Regions from separate parts of the Cupriavidus sp. F041 genome, predicted to be linked through region 3. Evidence: predicted binding sites of a transcription regulator. Region 3 holds the regulator's gene; each other region holds the start of a gene.
The links. Region 3 encodes FNR, which switches genes on or off when oxygen is low (the NO sensors DNR and NnrR bind a similar motif). Its sites were predicted from a motif close to TTGATNNNNATCAA; they were not measured.
Positions count from the first base shown of each region.

Region 1: the regulator FNR is predicted to act here: its motif matches at 3,438-3,451, upstream of hemN (oxygen-independent coproporphyrinogen III oxidase).
Region 2: the regulator FNR is predicted to act here: its motif matches at 3,491-3,504, upstream of ACZY0R_RS42880 (hemerythrin domain-containing protein).
Region 4: the regulator FNR is predicted to act here: its motif matches at 2,270-2,283, upstream of ACZY0R_RS28050 (TraR/DksA family transcriptional regulator).

Region 1 is NZ_JBVASY010000002.1:4,087,277-4,094,273, forward strand. Features, by position in the region: gene ACZY0R_RS36220 (TniQ family protein) at 1-133, shown strand, start outside; tRNA gene ACZY0R_RS36225 (tRNA-Arg) at 329-404, opposite strand; gene ACZY0R_RS36230 (c-type cytochrome) at 792-1,661, shown strand; gene hemN (oxygen-independent coproporphyrinogen III oxidase) at 1,777-3,210, opposite strand; gene ACZY0R_RS36240 (ABC transporter substrate-binding protein) at 3,607-4,758, shown strand; gene ACZY0R_RS36245 (ATP-binding protein) at 4,787-5,950, opposite strand; gene ACZY0R_RS36250 (response regulator) at 5,922-6,653, opposite strand.
Region 2 is NZ_JBVASY010000005.1:16,029-23,025, reverse strand. Features, by position in the region: gene ACZY0R_RS42895 (methyl-accepting chemotaxis protein) at 173-853, shown strand; gene ACZY0R_RS42890 (type IV pili methyl-accepting chemotaxis transducer N-terminal domain-containing protein) at 867-1,661, shown strand; gene ACZY0R_RS42885 (helix-turn-helix domain-containing protein) at 2,198-2,551, shown strand; gene ACZY0R_RS42880 (hemerythrin domain-containing protein) at 2,828-3,388, opposite strand; gene ACZY0R_RS42875 (Fic family protein) at 3,878-5,452, opposite strand; gene ACZY0R_RS42870 (plasmid pRiA4b ORF-3 family protein) at 5,647-5,847, shown strand; gene ACZY0R_RS42865 (IS1096 element passenger TnpR family protein) at 5,852-6,247, shown strand; partial or broken gene ACZY0R_RS42860 (ISKra4 family transposase) at 6,280-6,997, shown strand, end outside.
Region 3 is NZ_JBVASY010000002.1:2,503,863-2,510,859, reverse strand. Features, by position in the region: gene ccoG (cytochrome c oxidase accessory protein CcoG) at 1-1,178, shown strand, start outside; gene ACZY0R_RS28975 (FixH family protein) at 1,203-1,424, shown strand; gene ACZY0R_RS28970 (hypothetical protein) at 1,427-1,672, shown strand; gene fnr (fumarate/nitrate reduction transcriptional regulator Fnr) at 1,834-2,559, opposite strand; gene ACZY0R_RS28960 (sulfite exporter TauE/SafE family protein) at 2,846-3,604, shown strand; gene scpB (SMC-Scp complex subunit ScpB) at 4,191-5,264, shown strand; gene rluB (23S rRNA pseudouridine(2605) synthase RluB) at 5,270-6,997, shown strand, end outside.
Region 4 is NZ_JBVASY010000002.1:2,321,625-2,328,621, reverse strand. Features, by position in the region: gene ACZY0R_RS28060 (flavodoxin family protein) at 1-143, shown strand, start outside; gene ACZY0R_RS28055 (bifunctional aminoglycoside phosphotransferase/ATP-binding protein) at 353-1,870, opposite strand; gene ACZY0R_RS28050 (TraR/DksA family transcriptional regulator) at 2,348-2,728, shown strand; gene ACZY0R_RS28045 (BCAM0308 family protein) at 2,855-3,358, shown strand; gene ACZY0R_RS28040 (erythromycin esterase family protein) at 3,469-4,785, opposite strand; gene ACZY0R_RS28035 (bifunctional acetate--CoA ligase family protein/GNAT family N-acetyltransferase) at 4,944-6,997, opposite strand, start outside.

The sequences.
Region 1 (6,997 bases), 1.6 Mb from region 3:
AGCGCACGAGGAATTGGTTGCGAAAGGGGTTCATCCTTCGCGGCGAAAAGTACTGGCCGTGCTGGAGTCAACTGGTGTGAGTTTTCGGCACAGTGAAGCGGCGGAAGCCTACCGCTTAGCAAGGGGCGTATAGCCCACAGAGGGGGCGGGGGGAAGTGCGGCGCTAGGCTGCCACTTCAGGTCTGCCCGCTCCCTATACGTCGCCTCCACGCGCCCCACCATATATTGTGTCGCATAACGCACTGCGCGGAACTATAACTTGGCATTTCTGCCATGTTTTGGGGTAACGACACAGCATTGCCGTGGCAGCAACTGCCAGGTGGAATCTTGGTGCGCCCGGCTGGGATCGAACCAGCAACCCCTGCCTTCGGAGGGCAGTACTCTATCCATTGAGCTACGGGCGCACAGGGTATGACGGGGTACTTCGCTGGCAGCGCGCGAGTGCCGCTGCCGGAAAGTCGCATAGGATACCGTGTTTGTTCGCGGACGTCCATGTCCGGCTCAATCAGGGTGGCGTGGCGACGTCTCTTCCAAGCCGCTTTTGCCTCATGCCATAGGCCTTTGAGGCTATAATCGCGAGTTATTTGTGCAAAAACGGGGCTGCGCAACGTCCACATCAGTTCGGTGGACAGAGGTGGCGCACCCTGTTGGCTGGCCCCGTTGGGGACAGTTGACGCCGGATAACAGTCCGATGCACGCAATTGGCCAGGGGGAATTGGCCACCGAGCAAGCGGCCACATAAGCAGCCGATCGCGAGCGGCCACAGGTTTCCTGCAAATTGAGAGTTGAGTATGAGCGACGTCCACAACGCACACGACGAACACGAGTCTCCCATCAAGACCCCCAAGCAGCTGATCGCTGTGGTGATTGCCGCCTTCCTGGTGCCAATCATCGTGATCATCCTGCTGGTCAATTTTGTCGGACACGGCGCCAAGGAAGGCGCGGGCTCCACCGCTACCGTGGAAGCCGTCAATGACCGCATCAAGCCGGTCGCCTCGCTCGAACTGAAGGATCCGAATGCAGCGCGCGTCTATAAGACGGGCGAACAGGTCTACAAGGAAGTCTGCGCCGCGTGCCACGCCACCGGTGCTGCCGGTGCGCCCAAGTACGGCACCGCCGGCGACTGGGCTCCGCGTATCGGCCAGGGCTTCACCGGCCTGCTGAACTCCGTGCTGCACGGCAAGGGCGCCATGCAAGCCCGCGCCGGCACCACCGCCGACGATTACAGCGACTACGAACTGGGCCGTGCCGTGGTCTACATGGCCGACGCCGGCGGTGCCAAGTTCCCGGAACCCGCAGCGCCCGCTGCCGCCGCTCCGGCTACCGCCGCTGCCTCGGATGCCGCCGCAGCAGCCCCGGCAGTTCCCGCTGCTGCAGCCGCACCGGCTGCTGCGCCGGCTGCTGCAGCAGCGCCGGCTTCCGCCGAAGTGGGTAAGAAGGTCTACGACCAGGTCTGCGCCGCCTGCCACGCCGCCGGTGTTGCCGGCGCGCCGAAGCTGGGCGACAAGGCTGCCTGGGCGCCGCGCCTGAAGGAAGGCATGGACGCCGTTCACGCCTTCGCCCTGAAGGGCAAGGGCGTGATGCCGCCGAAGGGCGGCTACGCCGGCCCGGACGCCGACGTGATCGCAGCGGTCGACTACATGGCCAACGCGTCGAAGTAACCGGCCGGAAATCATCCCGGGGCCACCACGGCGCAAGCGGTGGAACGGACCCGGAGAACAAAAAGCCCGCGGCGTGCCGCGGGCTTTTTGTTTGCCTGTGCCAGGCGTCAGTGGCTCAGACTACGCGCGAGTAGCGCAGCGGCGCCGGTAGCGGCGTACCTGCATCAGCGCTCGGGGTTCCCGCTGGTGCCACTGCCGGCATCGCGTCCGCAGCCCGCCGCGCGTCTTCGCGCAGGAAGCCGTCGAAGACCATCGCCAGCCGGCGCACCAGCAAGCGGCCCAGCGGGGTCACTTCGATCCGGCCGGGCTCGCATAGCACAAGGCCGTCCCCGGCGAGCCGCGCCAGGTCCGCCATCTCGCCAGCGAAGTGCGCGGCAAAGTCGATGCGATGCCGGGCTTCCACCGCTGCAATATCGAGCACGCCGTTGCACATCAACGCACCGATGACCTCACGCCGCAAGTGATCTTCATCGCGCATGGCGAAGCCGCGCATCACCGGCAGCACGCCGCCGTCGAGCACGCGGTAATAATCGTCCAGCGTGCGCGCGTTCTGTACATAGCGGCCCGCCACCGCGCCGATCGACGAGACGCCAAATCCAAGCTGGTCATAGCCGGCGTGGGTGGAATAGCCCTGAAAGTTGCGCTGCAGCCGGCCCTCGCGCTGGGCCACGGCGAGCGCGTCGTCCGGCAGCGCGAAGTGATCCATGCCGATGTAGACATAGCCCGCGGCGGTGAGCTGTTCGATGGTGCCGACCAGGATGTCGAGTTTTTCGGCGGGCGCCGGCAGCGCGCGCTCGTCGATGCGCCGTTGGGGCTTGAACACGTGCGGCAAGTGCGCATAGCTATACACGGAGAGCCGGTCCGGGCGCATCGCCAGCACTTGCTCCACGGTGGCGGCGAAGCGCGCCGTGGTCTGGTGCGGCAGGCCGTAGATCAGGTCCATGCTGACCGAGCGGAAGCCGAGCCGACGCGCGGCGTCGACCACTGTCCGGGTTTCGGCCTGCGATTGCACGCGGTGGATCGCTTGCTGCACCTCGGCATCGAAATCCTGCACGCCCAGGCTGATGCGGTTGAAGCCGAGTTCGGCCAGCAGCGCCATCTGCGCGTCGCCGATCCGGCGCGGGTCGATCTCGATGGAGTGCTCGCCCTCGGGCAGCAGGTTGAAATGCTGGTGCAAGGCATCCATCACGCGGCGCATCTCCGCCGGATCGAGGAAGGTCGGCGTACCGCCGCCCCAGTGCGATTGCACCACCTCGCGCCGCGTGCCGAGTTGTTGCGCCACCAGCGCCATCTCGCGCGCCAGGTAATCCACATAGCGGGCGCTGCGGCGATGGTCTTTGGTAATGATCTTGTTGCAGCCGCAGTAGTAGCAAATGTTCTCGCAAAACGGCACATGCACATAGAGCGACAAGGGCGGCTGCCGGCCGGCATCCACGCCGGCGCTGGCCGCGCATTCGGCTAGTGCCCGCCGGTAGTCCTGCTCGCCAAAGCCGCCATGGAAGCGGTCCGCCGTGGGGTAGGAGGTGTAGCGCGGGCCGTTGATGTCCATGCGGCCGGCCAGCGCGCGGAAGTCCGACAAGGCATGCCGGTCCGGTGCCGAGGCGGCGCGGCCCGGCTGCTTGCTCTTGCAGGCGGCGCCGCAATTGCCGGAGCAGGTGTTCGGCGGACTGGCAATGGAAACGGGGACGGTTGCGGTGGCGCGGGCGAGCTCAGCCATGGGGCGGCCTTCGTGGTGGATTGGATGGCTCATCGTAGTGGGGGCCGCCCCTGCGCGCGTTGACCGGCGTCAAGTCATGGCCCATGACACCAGGGCCCTTGGCGGGCCACCAGCGGCCAGGCGGTCACAAGCGTGCGCCGCGTCATGCCAGCGTCACCTGGACCGGGTAGGCTGCCCCGCGCTTGCCGGCTTTCCATCCACCCGGCTCAATCCGTCCCTTCGGCCCCCATGCACGCTTCTCCCCTGATTGCGCAGGCGCATTACGCGCCACAACTGCCGCGCCGCCGCCTGCTGGCTGCCCTCGGCAGCGCTATGCTGGCGCCCGCCACGTTGCTGGCGCAATCGCCCCCGCGACGCCCGCTGGTGATTGGCCACCTGGTGGATCGCGGCGGCGCGCAGGCCGATCTCGCACGCGACTACCTGGCCGGCGCCAAGGTCATGTTCGACGCGGCCAACGCCGGCGCGCGCGAGCCGCGCGTAGTGCACGTGGTGCGGGAAGTCGAAACCGATCCGCGCGCGGCCACCGCGCAGGCGCTGTCGCTGGTCGACGGCGAGCGCGCCGAACTCCTGTTCGGTCCCAGCGACGCCTTGTTGCCCGTGCTGGCCGCTTCGCCCGAGCTGGCCCGGCGCGGCGTGCAGATCGTCGCGCCCTTATCGGGGTTGTCGCTCGCGGCCGATCATGTCTGGTACACGCGGGCCGACTACCGCGCCGAACTGGATGCGGCGATTCACCAGTTGCGCAGCTACGGGCTCAAGCAGCTGGCGTTGGCCGTGGCACCGGATTTCGCTGCCGGAAGCCTGGCCGCCGGCACGCCGTGGCGGCGCCAGCTGGAGCAGGAGCCTGGCCTGCAAGCGCTGACGCTGGAAGCCGGCAAGGGCAACGACGGCGGCGCGGCGGCGGCGCGCATCGCCGCGGCGCGTCCGGCGGCGGTGATCGTGGCCGGCGACACGCTGGCCTACGGCAATCTCGGCCGTGCGCTGGCCGCGCGGGGGTGGTACGGCTTCCTGGTGGGCTTGTCCGCTGTCAACCCGCTGGCGGCGCGCGAGATCCTCGGCGCCGGCTATAACGGCGGCATCGTGCTGACGCAGATTGCGCCGGGTCCGCAGGACCTGACCCTGCGCGTGGTCAAGGAGCACGTGGGCCGGATGAAGCAGTTCCTGGACGAGCCCGCTTCACCCGGCACGCTGGCTGGCTACATCGGCGCGGCCTGGCTGGTGCGGACTGCGTTGTCCGCGCCGCGCGCCGCCACGCCGGCCGACCTGCGGCGTGCCCTGCAGGCCCGCGTCGACGTGGGCGATTTCGTGTTGGATTTCACGCGCGGCTCGCGCGGCTCGCAATACGTGCAGCTCGCGGCGATGGGCAGCGGAACGGCCCGCTGAACGGTCGCGGCCGCGCGCTAGCCGGCGCTCAGGCCCGCGGCAGCACGATCCGCACGCGCAGCCCGCCCTCCGGCCGGTTGGCCAGGCTCAGTTCGCCACCGTGGCGCGAGACGATATCCGCGGCGATCGACAGGCCCATGCCGACCCCGCCCGTCGCGCGGTTGCGCGAGGATTCGAGCCGGTAGAACGGCTCCAGCACGCGCGCCATTTCTTCCGGCGGAATGCCGGGGCCGTCGTCGCAGACGTCGATGACCACGCGCTCGGCGCTGTCGGCCAGCGCGATGCGTGCGCTTCCGCCGTAGCGGTGTGCGTTTTCCACCAGGTTGACCACGGCCCGGCGCAGTTCGGCCGGATAGGCCAGCAAGGGCTCCGCGCCGCCGGACAGGCTGACGTCCTGGCCAATCTCCGTGGCGTCGTCCACCACCGCCTGCAACAGGGCATGCACATCCACCCGCTGGCGCGGCGCGGCGGCGCCGTCGCGCTCGCGCAGGTAATACAGCGTGGCATCGATCAGCCCGTTCATCTCGGCGAGGTCCTGGCGCAGGCGATAGCGCACCTGGTTGTCGTCGACCCCTTCGATACGCAGGCTCATGCGCGTCAGCGGCGTGCGCAGGTCGTGGGACACCGCGGCCAGGAAACGCGATTGCTGCGCCAGCTGGGTGCGGATGCGCTGCTGCATATGGTTGAAGGCTTTGGCGGCGTCGCGGGCCTCGGCCGGGCCGCTGTCCTCGTCCAGCGGCGGCGCGTGCACGTCCTGGGCCAGCCGGCTGGCGCTGCTGGCAAGGCGCTGGACGGGCCTGGCCAGCAGGCGCGCTCCCACCCACGACGCAGCCACGATGGCGGCAAGCTGGAACAGCAGCCCCAGCCGGGGTGGGCCAAAGCCACGGCTGCCGCGCGGCCGGCGTGGCGGCGGCGGACCGCCTTCGCTGCTGCCCGTGCCCGCTTCGGCGCCGGACGGGGGGACTCCCCCGCGGCCCGGTTCGCCCGGCGGTGGGGGCGGAGGCTCGCCGCCGGGGACGAAAGTGAATCCGCTGTGCCCAGGGTGAGGAAAAATGCTCTCGATGACCGTGACGCCGAGCAGGTGGACGGCCAGCATGATCGCCGCCATCACCAGGAACAGGCGGATGAACATGGAGTCATGGCGGGCCACCCAGGCCGGGCGCTCAGCCTTCGACGGTGCCGGTAAAGACATAGCCTTCGCCTCGGACGGTACGGATCAGCGCCGGGTCGCGCGGGTCGTCGCGCAGCTTCTGGCGCAGGCGCGAGACCAGCAGGTCGATGCTGCGGTCGAAGACATCGAGATCGCGGCCACGCGCCTGGTTGATCAGCAGTTCGCGGTCGAGCACGCGGTTCGGGTGTTCGATAAAGGCCAGCAGCAGGCGGAACTCGGCATTGGACAAGGGCACCACGGTGTCCTCGCCGTCCACCAGTTGCCGCAGCGTGGTATTGAGGCGCCAGTGGCCGAATCGCAGCTCATGGCCGCCCACCGCCGGGGGGCGCTTCACGCCGCCGCCCCGGCTGCGGCGCAGTACGGTGTGGATGCGCGCCACCAGTTCGCGCATCTCGAAGGGCTTGGTGACGTAGTCGTCGGCGCCCACTTCCAGCCCGACCACGCGGTCGGCCAGTTCGGTGCGCGCGGTGAGCATGATCACCGGCAAGTCGCCGCGCTCGCGGATTTCGCGGCAAAGCGCCAGGCCGTTTTCGCCGGGCAGGGAGAGGTCGAGCACCACCAGGTCGTAGTCGCGCACGGCCAGCGCGGCGCGCATGGCGGCACCACCCTCCGCGCCATCGGCTTCGATGCCGAAGGTGGCCAGGTATTCGGCCAGCATGGAGCGGATCTGTGGATCGTCGTCGACGATCAGCAAGTGCAAGGGCGTAGCGGGGGAAAGATCCATCGGGTTTCGCAGGAGGCTATTGCGGCGGTTTGCAGCGGAGTTCGCGGCAGGTTTGCGTCGAATCGGGGGTGAATCGGGCTCGGCCGGGCAGCGGCCGCCGCCAGGGATTCACTCTACCAGCCCGGCGTTGCGCCCTGATAGGCGCGTTGTGGCCGCTTTGTATCAGGCGCGATACAAAGCCCGCCGCCCGGCGGCCCGCTTTGTACGGCATTGCTTCGGCGCGCTGACCAAGCCCTCAAGCAAACGCGGGCCTGGCTTTTTAAGATGGCATGTCGCCAACCCGCTGCTTTGCACCCGGCAGGCCCGCACAGGCGGCCCGGCGCCCCGCTATGCTTTAGCCATCC
Region 2 (6,997 bases), on a different contig from region 3:
TCTGGCAAGTCGCGATGACACGCTCCGAAAAGGAGCATCCCGGGCAACGGCGCCCCGAAGCGAAATGATCACGAACCGAACAACCGGTTTGCAGGCATCTCGCTTCGGGGCGCTTTTTCTTTGCCGGTCAGCGCGGTGCGCGTCTGCGTCGACACTACCTGCAAGGCATGGCATGAACGCTTTCTCTACTCAGTCACCCGAGGCCGAAGTGTCCGCCGAAACCATCGGCGGATTGATCAACCTTTCCGGAAGGCAGCGCATGCTGTCGCAACGGATCGTCCTCCAGATATTGCTCGCTTCGCGGGGGGGCACTGCCGCGCTCGATATCGCACGCAAGTGCCTGTCAATGTTCGAGTCGGCGCATTCGGATCTCGTGACGGGCAATGAGCGTTTGCCCGGCGCATTCTCCGGCGCTTTGCAGCAACTGTACTTTGGTAGTCCGCGCGCTGACGCGCGTGTCCGTGAATTCATCGCCCAGGTCAGGACAGCGATAGACGCACCACTCGCCGACACCAGCCGGCGAGCGCCATCCCTCGACGTGCTGGTGGCGCAAGCCACGCCAATGCTTGAACTGCTGCAGACCGTCACGCAGGCCTACCAGGAGGAGATGCACCGTTGCGAGGTCGCTGTGCGCAAACGCCACACCGACCTCGTCGAGCGCCTCAGCGGTATTTCGATGCAGGCGAACATCGTCGCAATGAATGCGCGCATCTCGGCGGCACGGGCGGGAGAGTACGGCAGGGAGTTCGCGGTGATCACGCTGGTGCTGGCGGACATCATCAAGGAGATGGATCAGTTGATCCGCCACGCCGTCGGCTCGAACGATGCGTCCAAAGGTCCAACCAAAGTTTAACGCGGAGATGCCCTTGAGACGTTACCTCTGTTCCTTCTGCTTGATTGCCTGCAGCGTCCTGGCGCTGGCCTTGGCCGGGACCGCTTCGGCCGAAACGCTAACGATCAACGCGGCGATCAACAAGGCGGGCCGCCAGCGCATGCTGTCTCAGCGCATGGCCAAGGCTTACTGCCAAGCTGGCCTCGGTGTTGAAGTCGAACGTTCGAAGAAGGTCCTCGAGCAGTCCGTGGCGCTCTTTGACAAGCAACTCATGGAGCTGAAGGCGTTCGCGCCCACGCCGGAGATCAAGGACACCTACGCCAGGCTCGAGCAGACATGGATTCCCTATAAGCAGTTGCTGTCCGGCGGCGATCCGAATCTCGATAGCGCGAAAGCAATCGCAAAAATGAGCGAGGACGTGCTGAAGCTTGCGCAACAGGGAACCCTCCTGCTCGAGAAACATTCCGGCACCATGATGGGTAAGCTGATCAACGTTGCCGGCCGCCAGCGGATGCTCTCGCAGAGAATCGCCAAGATCAGCATGTTCCGCGCCTGGGGCATTACCTCCCCCCAGATGGCGCAGGATCTGGACACGGCTACCAGGGAATTCGCAGCCGCGCAGGAACTCCTCTCCGCGGCGCCGCAAAACACAGAGGCAATCCGTCGCGAACTGCAGCTTGCCGGCTCTCAGTGGCTGTTCTTTGAAGAGGCACTCAATCAGACCGGGGTCAGTCGCGCGGAACAGTTGAGAAACATCGCCACGACCAGCGAGCGCATTCTTCAGGTGATGGATGACGTCACCAGCATGTATGAAGGGATGCCCAAGTAACGTGGGAGCGTGAACGAGCTATGCCAGACGCGGCTTTACAGGCAGCCACGCTTGCAATGCCTGCCAGGCGCGCAGCTTTTCCGCAGCGATGGCAGGTCCACGCGGATCATATCGCCCACCAGGCGCCAGAACTGATAAGAACGACGCGGCCGATGCCGCGTCGTTCTGTGAGGCGGTGAACTGGATGCCGAGGGCCAGGCCAACTTGGCCGCGCACGCGCGTCGCGCGGAGGGCCCCTCAGCTCTAGGCGCTCGAGCGGCAGTTGCAGGATTTGCGTACCCAATTCTCGACGGAGTTGGCGCGTACCCGCGATCAGGTATCCATCGCGCAGGAGCGGGCCAGCGCTACCGAGCGCCGCACACTGCGGAAGATCGACCAGCCAGAATGCCGAGCAGGCGCTCGCGGAAATTGCGCGCTGAGCTGGCGGCGGTGCAGGCGAGGGCGCGGCGTTTGATATACTTTCACGATAGTGAAATAACCGGGAGAGCAGCCCCAGTGCTGGATCTCCCAGTCTCCCAAATCTCCGGACCTGCCCAATGCCACGACCGCTAGCCGATGCCGCGCCACCATCGCGGGCTGCCATTCGCACCATCGACCAACTGGGTGATCGCATTCGGGCGACGCGGGTTGCCGAGGGGATGCCAATTGACCAGGCGGCCAGGCATTGCGGCGTTTCCGTCGGCATGCTGTCCAAGCTGGAGAACGGCAAAGGGGTGAATCTGGAGCACGCACTACGCGCGCTGGAAGGACTGGGATTGACGATGCTCGTTGTCCCAAAGGCGCACGCGCCCCTGCTCGAGCAGGCCGCCACCCACGCGGCCAAAGCCTCCCAGCTCGCAATGAGGGCGGATGGCACCCACATGGAAGAGGGCGAAGCCCAGTACTTTTGAGCGGTCACGCTAGAGCGAATCAAAATCGCCCGCGGCGGGAACCCCTTCGCCGATCAGTTGGCAGTGGCTTGTATTTGCTCGGTTCTTCGTTGACCGGCGTGGCCGCAGATGCATCCAGCCGCGACCGTCAGCAGCCGGCAAAAAGGCGGCGTACATAGCTCGGTACTTGTCGCGCTATACCAAGCCCCCGATCCTTGCGGGGGGTACTTACGCCGAAGCCATCCAGATAGCGGTGGTCAGTCAGGGGGGGGGGGAGCAATGCCAATGTGCCTGGTCCTAGTCCTGGCTGGAAAGTCTCTCCTCACAGATTTGCTTGTGTAGCTTCGCGAAACGCTCTTGTACATTTCCCCCGAAGAGCGGATCGGAGCTCGCCGGAACGGAGGCGGCAACGGCTGCCCAATCCTCTTGTGTCAACAGCTGAGCAGCGCGCGGCATTACGTGTCGCTCCTCAGTCGAGAGATGATTTCGGTAGTACACAAGGTACATGGCTGCGGCTGCCTCCAGAGCCGCGCGCGGACTTATAACATCTCCCTCGGCTTCATTAAGGCGGTTTAAAAGCGCTTCGCCCACATTGGCAATCACACGATGCTCTTGCAGGAGCCGGTTAACCACAACCTGCATCCCGGGATCTCGCTCAATAAGCCGTGCATACGCGACATCCTCGCGAGGATGGTGAACGCAATCGCCAAAACTCCGCATGTAATAGACAATAGTCCCCATCAAAATGTAATTCGGCCGCTCTCCTCGGTGAAAGATGTCTACCTGCTCTTCCAAAAGGTCGAGCGGCCGAGCGAAATTGATGTGATCGGCATGCCATACGGCAAGTGAGTTGGCCATGGCGCGTTCCATGGAAACGGGTTAAGTTCAGGTTGCGTTCGAAGCCATATCGAACTCAAGTCCCTCATTCAAAACAATACACTCTTCAATCCACAGACAGTGCTGATATAGATCAATAGATTGAATCACGGATTGCTTCTTCATGCAGGTCTACGGCGCCGACAAGGTCTGGCGTCAGCCTCAGCGCGCAGCAGCCGCCTATCGGTTCGAGAGGGGCGTAGCGTGGGGACGGGTAGTGCAGCGAGTCAAGTAGGCAGGGGATGCCGCGCTCGCGCGGCGCGGCGCGCCAGTTGCTCCGGTGGCGGGCCATACCTCGCCCGCAGCCGAGCCAGCTCCGCCTTGTGATCGTCGTTGCGGGCGGACAGCAGCCATCTGGCCTCGGGAAGCCGGTACAACCCGTCGTGCCCTTCCAGGGACGTCGGCAGGATAGCTTGTCGAGCGGGACCAGCGCGACCGAACCGCACAGACTCAGGCTATGCAAACTCGCTCTTAAGGCAGTTCTCTTGTGGGTGATCCACTATCGAAATTCATGAAGGCATTTTTCAGTACACTGACCAGATCTGCCACGATCTCCACGTTTTGGAGAACAGGGAATTCCTTTCGGAGCTTGTTCGAGACTACTCCCTGGTTGTCCCTGACCGACCGGATGATCCGATCGATATCGGCGTCAGGGCCGTCGATGATGTCCTTCACCATCTGTCGAGCGGTGGTCCATTCCTGCAGAATCCCGGCCTCCGTCCTCATTTCTTGCCTGATGGTTCGGTCGATGACGTCGGCCATATACTCTACCTGCACAGTCAGGTCAGGGTAACGCCAAGCCGGCAATGCAGCGTCGTAACCGGCGAACTCAAAGTTCGATTGGACGCCATCTGGATAAAGCATGCGAGTTGGCGCGAACTCGCAAAATTTGCCATATGTGAGCATTAACGGCTTCGAGAAGCGTTCGAGGATTTGGTCGTAGCGCGCGACGTTCTGCGGTTTCTCTGTGATGACAGCCGAGATCGGCAGGATAAATGGCCGCGGAACGGCGCCATCTCTTCGAAGGACGTCGTTAATGATGAAGCGGTGGATGCGCCCATTGCCGTCGGCCAGCGGGTGGATGAACACGAACGCGAACGCGGCCGCTCCAGCGCGAATTACCGAAGATTGCCCGGCTGTACGCTCGAGAAAGACCTCGAGCCCGCGTAGCATGTCATGCAGCCGATCCCAATGCGGGGCGACATAGTGGACGATATGCTCAAACCGATGCGTTTCGCCGACGAACACGGGCGAGGCGCGCAACCCGAAACGGGAAATGGTGCTGCGTTCGCTCACGATCTCTCGCTGTAATTCGGCTAGCGTGTCAGGGGACAGCAGCGCGGGATACTCACCGATCCGGCGTTCCATCACTGCCGCGAATCGGCGAATTCGGTCCATCTGGTCCTGCTCGTGTTCGATCGCAAACGACGACTTGGATTCCTTGATAGTTAGCCAGACGGCACTGCGCATCAAGACGTTGCCGCCGAACTCCGCGTTGAGCTCGTCGAGCCGGGCCGCGCAGTCGTAGTCCTGTGCCGCGCGAACGTCCGGGGTCTTTCGAACCAGCGGGCAGAAATCCCGATTGCCGGGCAGGTTGTCTCTCACGCGCCAACGTGTATTTCGAGTTGGCGCCGTCGCGACGAAATAGGCCTCAGGGTCGATCGCGTCGACGTAGTTGCCCCCGGTCACGGCATCGATGCCTTCGATCTGGCGGCCGGTTAGCCATTCATATAGAAAGCCAACCCGTCTGGCATACTGGCCTGTGCGCTCCCGATTCAGCCAGGCGGATAACTCCGCCTGCGGAAGTACATCGAAGAGTCGCGCCAGGAACTCTAGATGGACCCCTTCCTGTCGGAGCGCGTAAGTCAGGTGGGCCTGCAGCGTTGGCGCCGGGCGAGAAGCAGCGGGGTAGGTTTCGAGCGTTCGGCCATCGGTTACCACGGAGCGCCTAGCGGCGCCGATCTCGCTGGCAATCTGAAAATCCTGTACTGGGGCAACGTCGTAGTGCTCCGAGAGCCACTTGTACCCGATCCATTCTGCTGTCAAAGTGCGCTCCAGTCGTTTAATCGGCCAGGCAGGCGTTTAAAAAACCTCCCGTTTCTAAATTATCGTTTAAACGGCACATTTTTGCTGCGCCTTTTCCATCGACTGGGGCGAGGGTCGATCAGGAGACCGCGCCAAAGCGGGGGCTACGGTCAGGTCTCTCCGCGAGAGGTCAATGCGCCACCTACAATGCGCTCATGCCCTCCGCCCTTCAGCCAGCGATCTCCGTCCTTCAACTGCGGATCAGCCTGCGGGGCCTGAGCCCGCCGGTTTGGCGGCGCGTTCTTGTTCCCGAGCACATGACGCTCGGACAACTTCACAGTGTCATCCAGGTGGTCATGGGTTGGACGGACGAACATCTGCACCATTCGTGGCAGGCGTTACGGCGAAGCCCATGAAGGCGTGCTGCAATTTTCCACGGTGGCAAACGAGCTGACGCTGACCGCGTTTCGTCTCCGCGAACACGAAGGCTTCGTCTATGTGTACGACTTCAACGCGTGGTGGCGGCACGATATACGGTTGGAGCGGCGGTTGCTGCGGCAGCGTCCTGAGCCGCTGCCACGTTGCGTGGCAGGTTGTGGGCCTTGCCCGCCAGAGGACATCCGCGGGATCGAGAGGTATCTGGAGGCCAGGGACGAACGCAGTGAGTACGAGTTCCTCGACTGGCTCGAGTCGCTGCGCGAGGGTCCAGTTATGCTGGACGACCTGCGGGATGAGGTCGACCAATGGCTGGTTTGGCTGGACCGGCGCTTCGACCGTCGGACCGCCAATGAACGTTTGCAACAAATCCTGGCATAGACTGGCTGCCCAGACATGCGTGGGAGGCCGCCATGCGGATCAGCTTGCAAGTCGTAGTGGATACCGAGGGTGATACGCCTGCCACCGTCACCGAGATTGCGCAGTTCGAGCGCGCCGGCCTCGATGCCGGCTCGCTGGGTCTGCACTTGGCGGAAGCCAAGTCATTGTTGAGCCGGCTGCAGCGCACGATGGTCGCGGCACAGGTTGCCGAGGCGGTTTCCCGGACCAGCGTTTGCCCCACGTGCGGTGCGCAGTTGGCTTGCAAGGGCCACCATCACCTGGTCTTCCGTAGTGCGTTCGGGCGACTGTCGATTGACAGTCCCAGGCTGTACCCCTGCCGGCAGTGCAATGGCGACGCACCTAGCTTCAGTCCGGTCGCCGGCCTTTTGCCTGAGCGGGTCAGTCCAGAACTGCAGTATCTCGAGGTCAAGTTTGCAGCGTTGATGTCCTATGGCCTGACCGTCAACGTCCTGCAGGAAGTGTTGCCGCTCGACCATGTGCTGACGGCCAGTTCGATCCGGCGCCAGGTCACCGCACTCGGTCGCCGGCTGGAAGCGGAACAGGCCACCGATGCCCGGCAGCAGGTGGCGATGGCGGCTAGCATTTGTCCTCCCGACATCCCGGACCCCGGTCCGGTGCGCGCGATTGGCATCGACGGCGGCTACCTTCGGCTGGCGGGCCGCAAGCGTCGCCAAGACGGTTGGTTTGAAGTGATTGTCGGCAAGTCTATGCGGGATCAGGGTGCCGGCC
Region 3 (6,997 bases):
CCGTGCTGCTGGTGATTTCCGCGCTCTCGCTGTTCCTGTTCACGGCGATCGCGGGTCGCCTGTTCTGCGGCTATGCCTGTCCGCAGACGGTGTACACCGAGATCTTCATGTGGATCGAGCGGCATGTGGAAGGCGATCGCTTTGCCCGCATCCGCCTGGATGGCGATCCGTGGAGCGCGCGCAAGCTGCGGCTCAAGGCCACCAAGCACACACTCTGGATCGTGATCGCGCTGTGGACCGGCTTTACCTTCGTAGGGTACTTCTCGCCCATTCGCGAGTTGGGCGGCCACGTGCTCAGCCTGTCGCTGGGGCCGTGGCAAACGTTCTGGATGCTGTTCTACGCCTTCGCCACCTGGGGCAACGCCGGCTTCATGCGCGAGCAGGTGTGCAAGTACATGTGTCCTTATGCACGCTTCCAGAGCGTGATGGTCGATCGCGACACGTATGTGGTGACGTATGACGTGGGCCGCGGCGAGCCGCGCGGCAGCCGCTCGCGCAAGGTGGACCACCAGGCCGCCGGCCTGGGCGATTGCGTGAACTGCAGCATCTGCGTGCAGGTCTGTCCCACCGGCATCGATATTCGCGACGGCCTGCAGTACGACTGCATAGGTTGCGGCGCCTGCATCGACGCCTGCAACCAGGTCATGGACAAGATGGCGTATCCGCGCGGGCTGATCCGCTACACCTCGGAGAACGCCATGCGCAGCGTGCTGCCCGAGGCGGAGGCGCGCAAGCGTCTGTTCCGGCCGCGCACGGTGGTGTACTCCGTGATCTGGCTGGCCCTGGTTGCCGGCTTCACGGTGTCGCTGGCCATGCGCACGCCGCTCAAGGTCGATATCATCCGCGACCGCGGCGCGCTGGGCAGGGAAGTGGAGGGGCGCTGGATCGAGAACGTCTATCGCCTGCAACTGATCAACACGACCGAGGCGCCGATGCATGTGGCCATCCGCGCGGACAGTGATGACCTGAAGGGCCTGGCCGTGGAATATGATCACGCTGCGGGCAATCTCGAGCCCACCTCAAACCGCCTGATTCCGATTCGCGTGCGCGTGCCGATCGAAGCCGCTGGCCGGGGCACGCACAAGATCCAGGTGACGGTCACCGCGACAGGAGATGACAGTGGGGGCGGCGCGGAAATCAGCCAGGGCACCAGCTTCATCGTACCGCGCAATCTTTGAACCGAGAAATCTAGAGGAGGCCTGATGATGCAGCAAAGCAATCCCTGGTGGAAGGAACCCTGGCCATGGCTGCTGATGAGCGGGCCCTTGCTGGCGATGGTGGCCTGCGGGGTCACGATCTGGCTGGCTATGACGCACCCGGACCCGCCCGTTGTCGATGGCGTATCGCGGCACGGGCTGGTGGTCGAGAAGGCGGGTAGCGGTATCGGGCGGCAAGCTGCGCCGGCCACGGCGCAGGCGAGGTGACCATGAGACTGCGCTGGCTGATGTGGGTGCTATGGCCCGGCTTCCTGGTAGCCGGGCTGACGACCGCTCTGGTGTTTTCGGTGGTCGATCCCGGCGATCTGCGCTTCTTCGGACAGCCGGTCGAGGCGTCGCGGGAGGCGGTTTACACAGTGAGCTTCCTGATAGCGTGGGTGCTCTGTTCGCTGTCGAGTGGCCTGACGCTTTACACCATGCCCACGCGGCTGGCGGAGACAGACGAACTGGAGTGAGCGCGATGCGCGTCTTCGCGCTGCGGGGCAGGGGGCGGCGGAGCAGGGGTGCCGTGGCCAGGCCGGCGCGGCGTGGCATTGGCACAACGCAAGGAAGGCAAGGCGGCCGCCAATGCCGCCGGAGCCGGGAAGCTCCGCGCGGCCGGTCGATGCCTGCCGGACTAGCAGGACTTGTTGATGATCTGCTTGATGCCTGTCATGTCGACCAGCTTGACGTGCCGCTGGCGGATCTGGATCAGCCCGGCTTCCGCAAAACGGGAGAACAGGCGGCTGACGGTTTCGAGCTTGAGCCCGAGGTAGCTGCCGATCTCCTCGCGGCTCATGCGCAGGACGAACTCGGAGGCCGAATAGCCGCGCGCGGAAAGGCGCTCCGAAAGGTTGATCAGGAAGGCGGCAAGGCGCTCTTCGGCGCGCATCGAGCCCAGCGTGATCAGCATCACCTGGTCCTGCGAGATTTCCTTGCTCATCAGCCGCATGAACTGGTGTTGCAACGACGGGAGCGAACCGGACAGCGACTGGAGGTCGCCGAAGCGCACCACGCAAACTTCGGTATCCTCAAGGGCGGTGGCGTCGGATGCGTGCTGCATTTCGCCAAGGCCGTCGAGCCCGACGACTTCGCCGGGGAGGTGGAAGCCCGTGATCTGCGAGCGGCCATCTTCCATCGTCAGGTGGGTTTTGAGCGTGCCGAAGCGGATCGCATAGACGGCGGTGAGCGGATCGCCGAGGCGGTACAGGGTCTCGCCCTTGCGTACGCGCACGCGCTCCTGCACCAGCGAATCCATTTTTTCGAGGTCCTGCTGCGACATGCCGACGGGCAGGCAGAGCTGTCCCAGCGAGCAAGTGGAGCAGCGGGGCGACATCTCGGTAATGGGAATGGATGTTAGCAATTGGGGCCTGTCGGTTTAGCGCAATCACTCAAGCGCGTGTGGCAGGCGCATTGAGTTGAAAGCTTGACGTTGAGAGCTGTCGGTTGGAAGCGCTATCCACATTAGCCTGGCGCGGGTCTGGCGGGGCCTGCCATCTGCGTGGCGCCGCCTGCCGTGCCCGTCGTCATGATTCGCGATTGCGCGGATGTGCGCGGGCGCCGGGCTTCATGTTGATAGCGCCTCTTGGAGTCGCGGGGGCGCGTAGGGCGCATTTTACCGCGCCAGGGGATGTGATTGGGAGGAGAAGTTGACCGTAGGCGTGCTCTTCAGCGTTTTTACCCTGGCTTTGCTAGGCGGTGTGCATTGCGCGGCCATGTGCGGCGGGATTGCGCTTGCCGCCGAGCAGGGCGGCACGGCCCGTGTGCCGGCCATCATCCTGCGCCAGCCAGGCCACTGGCTGCTCGAACTCCTGGTGATGCACGCCGGGCGGCTGAGCATGTATGCGCTGTTGGGTGCCTTGCTGGGTACCTTGGGCGCCGGTGTCTGGAAGGCCCAGTACCTGCCGCTGCAGCGCTGGCTGTTCGGGATCGGCAGCATGATGCTGGTCATGTCGGGCTTATGGATGTTGCGCGGGCGCGTCGTGGGGGCTGCCTGGCTGGAGCGGTTTGCCGCGCGCGGCGCTGGCGGTTTGCTCCGGGTTTTTGCCGCCGTGGGCGCGCGCCTGGCGCCCATGGGCCTGCCACAGGGGCGGCTGCTGCGCCGCTACGGCATGGGGCTGGCCTGGGGGCTGGTACCATGCGGCATGGTCTATGGCGCCCTGGCGATGGCGCTGCTGGCCGGGAACGCCCCTTCGGGGGCGCTGGTGATGGCCGTGTTCGGACTGGGCACTTTGCCAAACCTGTTGGTTATCTCGGGCCTGTCCGGCTACCTCAGGCAGTGGTCGCGCCGCCCGGCGGTACGTACCGTTGCCGGTTTGGCGGTGGTTGCCTTTGGTGTGGTCGGGGTGGCGCGCGCGCTGCTTTTACCAGAGACGCTGGCCGCGCACGGCTTCTGTCTGGTCTTCTGATACGCCGCTTCATGGCGCATTGCGCACTTTGCCGGGCAGATGCCTGTGCGAATCGGTTGCAGGTTTGCCAGGGAATGCCATACAATCGCAAGAACAGCGATATCGCGCAGCGTATTTCATCGTGGCATCGTCAGGTAGCATTCGCACTCAGGGATGCATGCCAGGAACCCTCGAGCACGTATTACCGCCAGGGACCGTTCCCAATCCGCCGTCCGGTTCAAAAGATTATTTGGTTCAAAAGACCAGCCACGGCAGGGCGGGGTGAAATAGGCCAAGCAGGCCCGATATCCGTATTTTTCTTGCACCCGGAGCGACGGACGTCGTGCCGGACAGGTCCGCCACATCAGGGGGAAGGCGCGACGCAAGGGCTCCGTCGACCGGCAGGTAAAGCCGGTGGCCGGGCGATCTCCTGCCGGGCAGGTCCGGCACCCGATGCAAAAAAGAAAGCGCACGACTGCATGCATCAAGCATTGCGGTTGGCTGCGCGGTCAGATGGCGGTGGCAATTCCAACCGCTGAACCCGCAATCTCCAGTGCGTCCGGGTTTGTCCGGGGCGCAGGTGCAAAGACAGGCTGCACGCAATCACATGAATACCCAAGAGGCGAAGATCGTCCTCGAGACCGCGCTGATCTGTGCGCAGGAACCCTTGCGCGTCAATGACTTGCGCCGGCTTTTTGCCGACGACGTCGGTGCCGACACCATTCGGGTGCTGCTGGAAGAGCTGCGCCGCGACTGGGAGCAGCGCGGCGTGGAACTCGTGGCGCTGGCCAGCGGCTGGCGCTTTCAGAGCCGTCCCGTCATGCGCGAATACCTGGACCGACTGAATCCTGAAAAACCGCCGAAATATTCCCGCGCGGTCATGGAGACGCTGGCGATCATCGCCTACCGGCAGCCGGTCACCCGGGGCGATATCGAGGAAATCCGCGGTGTTGCGGTGAGCACCGAAGTCGTGAAGAAGCTCGAGGACCGTAGCTGGATCGAGGTGATCGGCTACCGCGACGTGCCGGGCCGGCCGGCCTTGTACGCCACCACCAAGCACTTCCTTGATGATCTTGGCCTGCGCACGCTAGACGAGTTGCCGCCGCTGGAGGATGTCCAGGCGCAGACGCAAGCCGCGCTGCTGAACCAGGAGCCCATCGATTTCGAGCCCCTGGGCACCGTGCCTGCTCTGCCGGCCGGAAGCGACGAAGAAGCGTTCGCGGATGCCGGCGGGGGTGAAGCCGAGGCCGGCGAGGAGGCTGCGGGCGACGCTGGCGCGCCCGTCGCCGATGTGTCTGAAGCTGGCGAATTGACCCGGTCCGTTCCTGGTGTCCTCGATGCTGGTGCCACGGATGGCATCGCCGAACTGGTAGAAGCATTTGAAAAGAAGGAAGCCTCGGTGCAGGCGCAAGCCGTGCCCGAGGCAGAAGTACCCGCGGTGTCCGACCCGGATGATGAGCCGGAGAGCGAACTGGTGTCCGCCGAGCCCATGGGGGCGCGGCTTGACGGCACGGCCGTGGAGGATGCCGTCGATGACGGCGAAGCAAATGAGCAAACGGAAGCGCCCGCCAACGGTTACCACAAGCAAGTGGCCTCCGGCGAGCAGGAGTCCGAAGTCCCGGGGGCGTCCAAGACGAATCCGGCGCACCCCAGCGAGCACGACGAGCGCGTGTCCAACTGAACACCATGCAACATCCGAATGTGAATACCTTGTCCGATTCTGTTGATCAAGACGTCCGCCAGGCGGATACGCCGGCCGGCGATGCCGGCAATGGCGCCGAAGGCGCGCCGCGCCGCAAGGGCCTGCGCCGTGGCCTGCGCAATCTGGTGGCCACGCGCCGCCAGGCTACGCAGGACCGCGACGGCGGGCGTGCCGCGGAAGGCGATGCACTTGCCTCCGCTGGCGGTCCGGACGCGGGAGCCGCACCGGACGCGCAAGCCGGGCGTGGTGATGGCGTGAGAAAGGGGCGTACGCGCGGCAAGCGCAAGCCCGCCGAAGGCGAGTCCGTGCAGGCCGGTGAGCAGCAGGGCGAACGCCCGGCGCCGCGAGGCCGCCGCGCGTTCAGCGGCGACACTGCCGAAGGCGCGAGCGAAGCCACTGGCGAGCGCCAGCGCGACGGTGCCCGCGCCAACCCCAACGGAGCGCGCAAGCGCAAACCGCAGCAAGGCCAGCAGCCGCAGGGCGCGGCCAGGCGCGGCAGTGCCGAGGGGCAGCAGGGTGGTCCGCGTCAGGCAGGCAAGGGAAACAAAGGCAGGGGCGGCGCGCAGCGCCAGGCTCCGGGTGTGCCCGAGAAGGCACCCGCAGCTGCGGCCGCGAGTGGCGAAGACCTGTTCCGTTTTGTCATCTCCGGCCAGTACGACCAGGAAGATACCAGCGGTGCGCGCGCCAAGGTAAAGCCGGTGCGAGAGCTCTCGGCCGATGACGATGCGCCCAAGCTGCACAAAGTGCTCGCTGAGGGCGGCCTGGGTTCGCGCCGCGAGATGGAGGAACTGATCCTGCAGGGGCGTGTTTCTGTCAATGGCCTGCCGGCCCATATTGGACAACGCATCCTGCCGGCCGACCAGGTCCGCGTCAACGGCAAGCTGATCCATCGCCGTGTGTCGACCAAGCCGCCGCGCGTGCTGCTTTACCACAAGCCGGCGGGCGAGATCGTCAGCCAGTCGGATCCAGAAGGCCGTCCGACCGTGTTCGATAGCCTGCCGCGCATCAAGGCAGGGAAATGGGTGGCCGTGGGCCGCCTGGACTTCAACACCGAAGGGCTGCTGATCTTTACCTCCTCGGGCGATATCGCCAACAAGTTCATGCATCCGCGCTATGGCGTGGAGCGCGAGTATGCGGTCCGCACGCTGGGCGAACTGGCGGAGGCGGATCGCCAGCGCCTGCTGCACGGCATCAAGCTTGACGATGGTGAAGCCAATTTCCTGCGTATCGCCGATGGCGGTGGCGAGGGCATCAACCACTGGTATCACGTCGCGCTGACCGAAGGCCGCAATCGCGAAGTGCGCCGCATGTTCGAGGCCGTTGGCCTGACCGTGTCGCGCCTGATTCGCACCCGGTACGGTCAGTTCCTGCTGCCCCGCGGCCTTAAGCGCGGCCGCTGGCAAGAACTCGCCGCGGATGACGTGCGCGCGCTGATGGCGTCCATCGGCTTGAAGGCGCCCGGCAAGGGTGATGGCGGCCCCAGAGGTGGCACAAAGGTGGGCGGTCGCCAGCAGCGCACCGAGGCAGCCATTGCCGGCATGCCGATGCCGACCGGCATGGATGGCCTGCCGCGCGTCAACAGGAATAATGGCCCGCGCGGTAGTGGCGCAGGCCGCGGTCAGCCCGATCCGATGCAGACCTCGATGGGTTATATCGGCGGCCCGACGCTGCTCACCTCGCATACCACGAAGTTTGGTGGTGGCGCGGCGGGT
Region 4 (6,997 bases), 180 kb from region 3:
CGGTACTGGCGCTGCGCCAGAGCGAGGTGGCCAGCGGGGCGGCACTGCAGGACCTGCGCGCCTTCGCGGACCAGGTGGAAGCCGCGAACGGACGTACCGGCACCGCGCAGCGGCCTGCGTGGCTTTCGCCGAAAGAAGCCTGAACCGCCGTCTCACCAGGACCGGCAATGCCGCGCCGGCGCGCCACTGCGTTGTTGCCTTGACGCCCTCGCTGACTGCGTTTACCGCGTTACGGCGCTGACGGGTAAGCCTGCGTTCTGCGCGGGCAATGCCACCTGGCCCTCGTTCAGCGACATCGCTTCGGCGAGCGTTTCGGGCTTGGCCCCGCACCGATTGCGCAGCTTGGTCTGCCTCAGCGGCTTGACCCGGCGTCGGCAACTCGCACCACATGGCCCCATTCGTCGCTGCCCAATGGCTCTTGCGCGCGCCGTTGCCACTCCAGCACCTGAAGGTCCGCGTCGGACGGGTCGCCGCCCCGGCGCGCGCGCGTGGCGATGCGTTCGCGCAGGGTCGCCAGGTCGGCATTGCAATCGACGATGGAAAAATGCACGCCCCGGCGCGCGGCCAGCGACGCGAAGCGTAGCCGCTGCTCGCGTGATAGGAACGTCGCGTCGGCGATCATCGGGAAACCCGCGCCGCTGCCAAGCCGGCAGATTGCCAGCAGCCGCCGGTAAACGCGGGCGGTATTGCCGGGCGAGTAATGATCGTGAGGCAGGGCGTGGTTGCCACGCGGCAGACGCTTGCGCTCCACGTCGGAGCGCACGCGGACCATTGCCGCGGCCAGTGTCAGTTGCTGGGCAACGCTGCTTTTGCCGCTGCCGGAGAGGCCATGCATGATGATGATCGCGCCCGGCCGGCGTGTCAGGGCGCCAGAGGCCAGCGCAAGCAGATCGTTGCAGCGCACCTGCGTCGCCGCCATTTCTTCGGCGGTGCCGGTTCCCGCCGCGCTGCGCTGGTGCGCCCGCTCAAGCAGCACGCGCGCGCGCACCACGGCGCGCAGGGCCGTGTAGAACGGCAGCACGGCCAGGCCGGCATAATCGCCGCTGCACTCCAGGTAGGTATTGATCAGGCAATAGGCAAGGTCTTGCCTGCCGGCATGCAGCAGATCCATGAAGAGAAAGGCGGCATCGCTGATCATGTCGATCCAGCGCAGCCCGGCGTCGAACTCAAGGCAGTCGAAAGGCGAGGGCGCGCCATCGATCATGGAGATATTGCCAAGGTGCAGATCGCCATGGCACTCCCTCACATGACCGCTTGCCAGCCGTTTGGCAAAGACGGGCCGCAGCGCCGCGGCCCGCTCGCGCAGCAGCGCCGCCACGCGCGCTGCCGCGGCGGTGCCGGAGGCGAGGGCGGAGACGCCGGCCAAGACCTGTTCCATCACCGCCTCGATCCGCGCCGGTGTGCCGTGCACGGTGCCGTCACCGGCCACGGGCGCAGCCAGGTGGATCGCTGCAAGCCGTCGGGCCAGCGTTTCTACATGGAGTCCGGTCAAACGATTCGTCTCCGCCATGGCGGAGAACAGGTCTCGCTGCCGGAAGCGGCGCATTTTTACTGCATACTCCAGCGCTTCGCCCGTACCTTCCACGCGGACATCGCGCTGGCCTGGCCCCGCCACAATCGGTACCAGCCCGAGATAGAGCGCCGCCGCCATCCTGCGATTCAATTCCAGTTCGGCCTCGCAATCCACTTTACGCGCGGCAAGCGTGGAGAAATCGACGAAGTCGAGGTGCACCGGCTTGCGCACCTTGTAAGCAAAGGCGCCGGCCAGGAAGACTTGCGAAATGTGCGTCTCGATGAGGCTGACTCTATCTACCGGGTGCGGATAGGCCGCGGGGCACATCAGCGCTTGCGTGAGTACCGCCGAATCCATGCTGGGCTCTCCCTGGGTGGCTGTCTCCCTGTTTGTACTTTGGACAGGTCATGCTCCCATGCTATGCGCGCCACCGGAAGCTAGCTTGACGCGGATCAAGTTGAGCGGCAGCCACCCGCCTATATTGAAGCGGAACAGGGGTTCGTTTTCACGCCGGCGGCCCGTGCGCTGGCGACGGGAGAGCGGCAATGAGGATGAAACGTTCCGATGAAGGCTTGGGCAGCGGAGCCGCGCGTTTGCGTGGCTTGGCGGTTTGCCTTGCGGCCATCCTTTGCGCGGGCTGCGCGGCAGGATCCGAATGGTGGCGGCCGCCTAAGCCCAGGGCCGACACCAGGGTACCCGCCGCCCCCGACGCTATTCGCAATGCGGCCGGGGGCGACAAGATCCGCATCACGACATTTGATCTGGCGCAAGCTGCGTGCCCGACGTCATTGCATCATTGAGTGGACCCGCTTCGACGCGCACAGGGAGTGCACCATGTCCGAATTGACCAAAGAGCAACTCTCCAGCCTGGTTGCCTTGCTGGACGGCATCGAGCAAAGGATCCGCGGCCAGATGGATGCGGTGGCCGTTACCCGCACGGTGTCCGCCGGAGGGGAGCCGGGCGGCAATGCCGAACTTGCCGGGCAGGCCGCCGGGGAGCGCATGGACGATGCCATGACCGAGCACTACCGCATGGAACTGGCCGACATCGCGGCGGCGCGGGCCCGCATCGGCAAGCTGCGCTACGGCGCGTGCCTGGACTGCGGCGAGCCTATTCCCTTTCCGCGCCTGCAAGCGTACCCCACTGCGAAGCGCTGCACGCCATGCCAGCGCAAGCAGGAGCACATGTTCGGGGTGCCCAGCGGCAGGCGATGAGCCTCGCCGGGCTTTCCCGCGTTCGAACGCACCAAGGTGCGTCCGCACGGTGAGTCGGCAATACAGCCGACAGGCCGGGGGGCACCGCGCCACCCGGCGTTGCCCGATTCGATTCAGGAGGCAGACATGAAAGTACGTGCGCGTTCCAGCCAGGTCAGGCCGGCCCGTTGGGACCGGCTTCCCGAGGATATCATCCATGATGCCTACAAGCAGCCGGCGCAGGCTCCTGCCGTCGCGTCCTGTCCCGCTTGCCATGCGGTCTTCCTGAAAGGACGCTGGCAATGGCGGGCCGTGCCGCCCGGTGCCAAGGCGCTGGTGTGCCCGGCCTGCCATCGTATCGCCGACCGCGTGCCGGCGGCGCAGGTGGCGCTGGAGGGGGCGTTCCAGGCGGAGCACCGGGACGACATTCTTGCGCTCGTGCGGCATCGGGAGGCCCTGATGCGAGAGAGCCATCCGATGGAGCGCATCATGGCGACGCAGGCGCAGGACGATCGCGTCACGATCACGACCACTGGCTTTCACCTGGCACGCGACATCGGCTCGGCTGTGCATCATGCCTATCGGGGCAAGCTGGAGATCGACTATCCCGATGCCGACGAGACGCTGCATGTTCATTGGCATCGCGACTGAGTGCCGCGAACCGTAAGCCGCGCGGCCGGCCGAAGCGCTCTCCGGGTACGGCGATAGCCATCCCGTGGTGCCGGCCATTCCGGGCGGCGGTGGCATGCACGGCCATGATCTCAGGCAAGCGTTTGCGCCTCTTCGCGCCCGTGCCAGCCATGTGGCGGCCCCAGCGGTTCCACCGCGGTGGTTTCGTCCACATGGAAGATGGCATCGAACTGATCGGCAACGGCGGCGGCGAAATAGTGGCTCGCCCGCTCCGATTCCGGCAGGTAGATCACGCCGATGGCGCGCTGTAGCAAGGGCGCGCGCAATTCGGCGGCGCTAGGGGCATCCAGCGGGAGGTAAAAGCGGTCCAGCCCGCTGGCGTGAAAGAGCGCCTCGCAACTGTCGCTCAGGGCGGGGCGGACCCATTTGTGCTCCACATCGGCGTCCCAGGCCGAGGCGGCGGCGACATGGCCCGTGTAGGTGGTGAAGCCCACCAGCAATGCAGCCGCGCCGGCTTCCTGGCGCACCAGTTGCCCGAGGTTCCATTCGCCGTGGCTGTGCGTTTCGGTGGCCCGGGCATCGCCGACATGGGAGTTATGTGCCCACACCACGACGCGGCCGGTGCCGCCACGGCGGACGCGGTGCCTGGAAATGGCAAACAGGGCCTGTGCCATATGGGCATCGCGCAGGTTCCAGGTGTTGACACGCCGCTCGAACATGCCGCGATAGTAGTGTTCGGCGTTCACGACAACCTGCGCATTCTGCTCGGCATAGAAATGCGAGTCCATGGCGGCAAGCCCGTCGCGGGAGAGATGTTCCGCCTCGTCCGCGCGCAGTCTGAGCCATTGCGCGATGGCGCCATCGCGCGCGCTGCGGCGTTGGCCGGTAGCCGCCTGGTAGCCATAGGTCTGCGGCTCCCGGACATGATCCAGTGCGGCATAGTGAGCGCGCGCCAGCTCCGCCTCGCCAGGATCGATCTGCTCCAGGTAGTGGATCACGGCGTCCGCCGATCGATACAGGCTGTACAGGTCCAGGCCATAGATGCCGACGCGGGCGTCCGCGGGCAATGTGGCGTTGTGCACGCGCAGCCAGGCAACGAAATCCAGCATCTCGCGATTGCGCCACATCCAGGCGGGAAAGCGCTGGAAGTCATCCAGCGCGGATTCGGCGTCGTCGCTGCCCTCGCCCTGGACAAAGCGATTCACGCGCCAGACGTCGGGCCAGTCGCCCTCGATGGCAATGCCGTCCACGTCTCCGCCCGTGATCAACAAGCGCGTGATGTCGGCGCGCATGCGATAGAACTCACAGGTGCCGTGCGTCGCTTCTCCCAGCAGGATGAAGTTGCGTCCCTCGGCCAGCGCGATCAGTTCGTCGTAGTCACTGTCGTTCTCATTGAGCCGCCGCGCCAACAGGCGCACAGCCAGGAATGGAGTGAGTTGCGGGCACATGGTCTTTCCCTCCTCATGGAGTGTCTTGCCTGTGAGAACGGGTCAGGCGCGCGGGCGGCGCCGCAGTCCGCCGCGCATCCACATTCAGTATCGATGAGATGGCAGTGAGCGCCTTGACCCAGCGCAACCCCTGCCGACAGCCGTGGCAAGGCGGACGGTCATGGCACGTTGCCAGCAGCTGGCTCCGTCAGCAAAAGGCGGAGTTCTACGCCATCGCCGGCCGCCCGGACTCCGCCCAGAATGTGGATGCCGCTGCTTTCGGCGAGCCGGAGCATCGCCGTATTGGTCGCCAGCGTGGTCCCGACCAGTTCCCGCGTGCCGTGTGCGCGGCAATAGTCCACCATCTTGCGCAGCAGCAGGCCGCCGATGCCCTGGTGCTTGCAGTCGGAGCGCACCGTCACGGCGAACTCGGCGCGCTGGTTGTCGGGGTCTGCCACGGCCCTTACTTCGCCCAGGATGGCCTTCGGCCCGCTGCCTGCTGGACTGACGGCGACAAACGCCATCTCGCGTGCGTAGTCGATCTGGGTCATGCGTGCGAGCTGGCTGTGCGGCGGCTGCCGGATCATGCAAAAAAAGCGCATGCGGATATCCTCCGGCGTCAGGGCGGCGAAGAATGCCTGGTAAGCGGGCTCGTCTTCGGGATGCACCGGCCGCAGCAGCAATGGTGCGCCGTGCCATGTCACCGTTTCCTCGAGCTCCTTGGGATAGGGGCGGATGGCAAGGCGGGCGGCGCCAGGCTGCATGGCGGGGGCCACGCCGATTCGCGCGTCCAGCGCCAGCACGCCGGCGCTATCGGCCAGCAGCGGATTGATATCGAGCTCAACGATCTCCGGCAGGTCGCACAGCAGTTGCGACAGTTGCATCAGGACCTGGTACAGGGCGTCATGCCGGATCGGCGGCTGGTCCCGGTAGCCGTCGAGCAGCTTCGCAATCCGCGTGCGGCCGACAAGATCTTCCGCCAGGCTGACGTTAAGCGGCGGCAGGGCGATGGCGCGGTCGGCGATGCGCTCCGCGGCAGTGCCGCCGTGGCCGAACAGTACCACCGGGCCGAACACCGGATCGGTGGTGGCGCCCACGATCAGTTCGAACGCCCCCGGCCGGCTGATCATACGCTGCACGGTGAAGCCATCGATCCGGGCCCGGGGTTGTTCGCCGCGAATGCGGGCCTGCATGCGCTCCAGGGCCTGCCGTAGCTGGCCAGCCGACTGCAGGTCCAGCGCCACGCCGCCCACATCCGATTTATGCGTGATGTCCCGTGACAGGATCTTCACGGCAACCGGAAAGCTGAGGGCCTCGGCGGCGGCGACGGCGGCGTCGATATCGCCGGCCGTCCGGGTCTCCACTACAGGGATGCCATAGGCTGCCAGGATGGTGCGGGCTTCGGGCTCTGTCAGCATTGACCGGCCGCCGGCAAGCGCGTCGCGGATGCACAGCCGCGCCCGTTCGGTGTCCGGCTCGGGGCCGGCCGGTACCGATGGCGGCGTCTCCATCAGGAGTTCCTGGTTATGGCGATAGGCCACGGCCTGCAGGAAGCCGCGCACAGCCTGCTCCGGCGTGTCGTAGGTGGGAAGCCCGGCATGCCGGCAGATCTGGCGCGCGTGCGCCACCGAGTCGCCGCCAAGCCAGCTCGCAAATACGGGGCGCGATGCTGCCAATGGCGTGGCTGATGCCGGCGTGCTTGTCAGGGCGATGGCGATATCGCTGCTGGGCACGATCGCCGTGGGCGCGTGGATGATCAGGATGGCATCGTTGCCGGGGTCCGCCGCAAGCAGCTTCAGGGTTTCCACATAGCGTTCGACGGGAGCGTCTCCGACGATGTCGACGGGATTGCCGTGCGACCAGGTCGGCGGCAGCACCGCGTCCAGCTGCTCCAGGGTGCCGTCCCCCAGCCGGGCCAGCCGGCCGCCGCCGAGGATCAAGGCGTCGGTGGCGATGACGCCCGCGCCGCCGCCGTTGGTCATGATCGCCAGGCGATTGCCGGCCAGCGGCCGCGCACGCGCGAGCGTTTCCACCGCATCGAACATTTCCTCGGTGGAATACACGCGCAACATGCCGGCGCGGCGTATCGCCGCGTCATAGATATCGTCGGCGCCCGCCAACGCGCCGGTGTGCGAGGTGGCCGCCTTCGCGCCTTCGGGCACCCGGCCGGCCTTGATGATCAGCACGGGCTTGTTGCGCGCGGCCGCGCGCGCGGCGGACATGAACTTGCGGC